Regions from separate parts of the Vibrio profundum genome, predicted to be linked through region 2. Evidence: riboswitches for the same ligand, from Rfam matches in the RefSeq annotation. Region 2 holds a riboswitch; the other holds the start of a gene.

Region 1 (2,206 bases), on a different contig from region 2:
AAGAACGAATTGAATGTGTGACGAACTTTTAAAGCCAGCTTTCCGAATTTAAGCATTTGCTTGGCGACCATAGCATTGTGGACCCACCTGATTCCATGCCGAACTCAGAAGTGAAACGCAATAGCGCCGATGGTAGTGTGGGGTTTCCCCATGTGAGAGTAGGACATCGCCAGGCTTTAATACCGTCTTAGGTTACAGACCCAAGACAAACCTGAATAAAGCAATCTAACCATAAGACTTTATTTAGGGTAAAAATACCGCTGCGGAGTGGTAGTTCAGTTGGTTAGAATACCGGCCTGTCACGCCGGGGGTCGCGGGTTCGAGTCCCGTCCACTCCGCCACTTATTAGAAACCCCAGTCGAAAGACTGGGGTTTTTTGCGTTTAAAATCAAAATTATACCTACCCATTTTCTATTCGATATCACTCAATCTTAGTTTGAGTGGTCACATTGTGAACCCTATCCGATAGAATACGATTAATTATTTAGGGGATGAAGTATGAATCAGTTTTATGTATTAGCCAGTATTGGACTCGGCGGAGCTTTTGGTGCTTGTTCAAGGTATTTAGTGGCTGAGTTGTGCGCCATGTTATTTGGGCGCGGCTTTCCTTATGGCACATTGACGGTCAATGTAGTCGGATCTTTTATCATGGGCCTGTTGGTTGCAGCGTTTGAGACGGAGTTGTTAGCGACTGAACCTTGGAGACAAATTATCGGTCTAGGTTTTCTTGGCGCATTAACTACCTTCTCTACCTTTTCAATGGACAATGTCACCATGATTCAACAGGGGGCCTTTATGAAAATGGGCCTAAACGTTATGTTGAACGTTGTATTAAGCATCTCAGCTACTTGGGTTGGTTTTCAATTGCTTACTCGCTCATAGAAATTGTCACAAAAATAATGAATAAGCTGGTTAATCTGGATTAATTTCATATAATAACTTCACTTGTCGGAGTGCCACATGGCTGAGACCGTTAACCCGGGATCCGTTGAACCTGATCAGGCTAATACCTGCGAAGGAAACAAGAGAAGATTCAACCAATTTATTATTGGTTTCCTGTCACCATATACCTTATTTTTCTAATAAGGGTTTCTTCTTGTAGCATCCATCCGTCAAGCATTTTTGTTATAAAATCAACAAGGAAATGCTATGTCGAGCCGTAAACAATCCAGATTAGAAGCAAAGCAGTTCATCGACTCTTTGTCTGTAGAATCGTACCCTAACTCTCAAAAAGTCTATGTCGAAGGAAGTCGCCAAGATATCCAAGTGCCAATGCGGGAGATTAGCCTCGCGGACAGCTTGATCGGTGGCGGTAAAGATAATCCAATCTTTGAACCTAACGAGCCTATTCGCGTTTACGATACTTCTGGCGTCTATACTGATCCTCAGCATCACGTCGACCTATATCAAGGGCTACCTAAGGTTCGTGAGCAGTGGATTGACTCTCGAAGTGACACGCACGTTCTCAGCAGCGTGAGCTCTACCTATACTCGTGAACGCTTAGATGACGAAACGTTAGATGACCTTCGCTACGGTAACCTACCTAGAGTGCGACAAGCTAAAAACGGCCAGTGTGTTACTCAATTGCACTATGCTCGCCAAGGTATTATCACGCCTGAAATGGAGTACATTGCGATTCGAGAGAATATGGGTCGCAAGAAGTATTCGGATGAACAGTTGAATATTCAGCACCCAGGTGTTGGTTTTGGTGCCAATCTACCTAAAGAAATCACTCCTGAGTTCGTACGTCAGGAAGTCGCGGAAGGTCGCGCGATTATACCATCCAATATCAATCACCCTGAATCAGAGCCTATGATTATTGGCCGCAATTTTTTGGTGAAAGTGAACGCTAATATTGGTAACTCATCGGTTAGCTCGTCGATAGAAGAAGAAGTAGAGAAATTGGTGTGGGCCACACGCTGGGGTGGTGATACGGTCATGGATCTATCGACGGGGCGCAACATTCACGAAACCCGCGAGTGGATTCTCCGTAACAGTCCTGTGCCGATCGGTACGGTACCAATGTATCAAGCCTTGGAGAAGGTCAACGGCGTTGCAGAGAATTTAAATTGGGATGTGATGCGCGACACGCTCATTGAGCAAGCTGAGCAAGGTGTTGATTACTTTACCATTCATGCTGGGTTGTTACTGCGCTACGTACCTATGACTGCAAAACGTGTGACAGGTATTGTTTCTAGAGGCGGTT
Region 2 (2,206 bases):
TTGTAGCAGCAATCGGCTCGCGTAGGGCAAATTGAAAAATACATGTGCCAGCAAAATACCCTGCAGACCATAAATGGAAAAGGGTAACGACAAATCCACCTTATGCATCCATATCGCCAAAACGCCACTATTGCCGTAAATAGACACTATGCCAAATACGCCCACTAATACGGGGAGCACCAAAGTAGTGGCAAACAATTTCAGTAGCCACGAGCGACCTTTAAAGCGGCGGCGATACAAAGCGTGCGACACCGGGATCGCCAAGCCGACACTTAAACTGGTCGAGAGTAGCGCCTGATAAAAGCTGAATAAGGTAACATGGCGAAAATAAGGGTCTTGCCAAACGGCCCCAAGGTGCAACGATGGCGCATGTACCACCAAAGCCGCTAAGGCGGCGATAACAAAGGTCACGATAATGATCGCGACCCATAAGCCAATTTTAGGAATGCGGTTCAAACTATTACCTTACACTTCTCTTTAATTGGCCAGCGCATTTTGCCACTCACGAATCCAAGTCTTACGCATCTTAGATACTTCTTGAGCAGGGAAACTGAGTGTGTGCGTCGGGCGAGTCAAAGTGTCAAAGCCTTTTGGCAGGGGAATATTCGTCACCGGATACATCCAGTTACCTGTTGGAATAGTAGATTGGAAAGACTTACTCAAAATAAAGTGCATAAACTCATCAGCCAATTTCGGGTGTTGACTGTTTTTTATTTTCGCCGCCACTTCAACTTGGATATAGTCACCCTCAGAGAAATTCGCTGCCGCGTATTTGTTGTCATGCTCTTCAATCAAGTGATAAGCGGGGGATGTCGTGTAAGACAGCACCATGTCTGACTCGCCTTTTAAGAACATAGAATACGCCTCCGACCACCCTTTCGTGACCGTAACCGTTTTCTTCGCCAGCTGCTGCCAAGCTGCACCCGCTTTATCGCCGTATACTGCTTTCATCCATAGCAACAAGCCTTGCCCCGGAGTCGAAGTACGAGGATCTTGATAGATGATTTTAATGTCGTTACGTTTTTCTACCAGCTCTTTCAGGCTCTTAGGTGGGTTCTTTAGTTTGTCTTTATTGTAAACAAAAGCAAAGTAACCGTAGTCGTAAGGAACGAATGTTTTGTCATGCCAACCGCCCGGAATGGTGACCCCTGACGTATCCACTCCACTTGGCGCTAGCAAACCCGTTTTCTCTGCCGCAGTCGTTAAGCTATTGTCGAGCCCTAAAACCACATCCGCTTTGGTGTTATCACCTTCCAAGCGCAGACGATTCAAAATGGAGACACCATCATCTAACGTGACGTATTTCAACGTGCAGTTATATTTCTTCTCGAAAGCTTTTTTGATCGCAGGACCTGGGCCCCAATCGGCGGCAAATGAATCGTAGGTATAAACGGTTAAGGTTTTTCCGGCGTCGGCTTGGGCAAAACTAGAAAATGATAAGGTCATCAATGGGGTGAGAATGGCGATTGCCATTCGCTGTAAACGTTTCTTCACTGCTCGCTCTCCGTATTATGAGCGGCGCATGAATGGAGATAGGAATGGGATAGTGCCAGCCCCGTCTCCTAACTCAATCCCTACGCCAGCATTATCTGGTTCAGGTGACATGCGGGTCCCAAGCCTTGCTTGATCTCAGCCGGCGCCAACATTTCACCCTAATAGGTGAATTGGCCCTAGCTCCCCGATGAGTTGCAACGGATTGTAATGGGTATTAGCGAGTTTCGCCACTGACAGACCAGTATTTAACACTGACAGACAGGCATTTGACGCTGTCAGATAAATATTTAACGCTGATCATAGCCCCAGCGAGCCACCAGCTGCTGTTCAATGCCTAAATGGTCAAGCACACGAGCAACCATAAAGTCGACTAAGTCTTCAATAGATTTTGGGTGATGATAAAAACCCGGTGAAGCAGGCATGATGGTCACGCCCATTTGCGACAGCTTGTGCATATTTTCAAGGTGTAGGGTAGAAAAGGGGGATTCGCGGACGACTAATAATAGCTGTCCGCGCTCTTTGAGGACAACGTCAGCTGCGCGCTCAATTAAATTGTCCGAAATACCATGAGCAATAGATGCCACACTGCCCGCCGAGCATGGGCAAATCACCATTTGCTTCGGCGCGGCTGAACCAGAAGCAACAGGAGAAAACCAATCGTCCTTTCCACAAACCACTAATTTCTCTGGCTGACAGCCTAAATGTTCCACCA

What was found. A riboswitch is a leader RNA that binds a small molecule or an ion and turns the genes downstream of it on or off. The one in region 2 is predicted to bind thiamine pyrophosphate.
Region 1: linked by a shared signal. The riboswitch ahead of thiC (phosphomethylpyrimidine synthase ThiC) and the one ahead of thiB (thiamine ABC transporter substrate binding subunit) in region 2 are both predicted to bind thiamine pyrophosphate.

The regions. Positions count from the first base shown of each region.
Region 1 covers NZ_JAKJTA010000018.1:38-2,243, forward strand. The annotation lists rRNA gene rrf (5S ribosomal RNA) at 60-175, shown strand; tRNA gene L4C34_RS15925 (tRNA-Asp) at 265-341, shown strand; gene crcB (fluoride efflux transporter CrcB) at 499-882, shown strand; TPP riboswitch at 940-1,038, shown strand; gene thiC (phosphomethylpyrimidine synthase ThiC) at 1,150-2,206, shown strand, end outside.
Region 2 covers NZ_JAKJTA010000006.1:98,257-100,462, forward strand. The annotation lists gene thiP (thiamine/thiamine pyrophosphate ABC transporter permease ThiP) at 1-456, opposite strand, end outside; gene thiB (thiamine ABC transporter substrate binding subunit) at 478-1,446, opposite strand; TPP riboswitch at 1,555-1,691, opposite strand; gene L4C34_RS06405 (flavin prenyltransferase UbiX) at 1,782-2,206, opposite strand, start outside.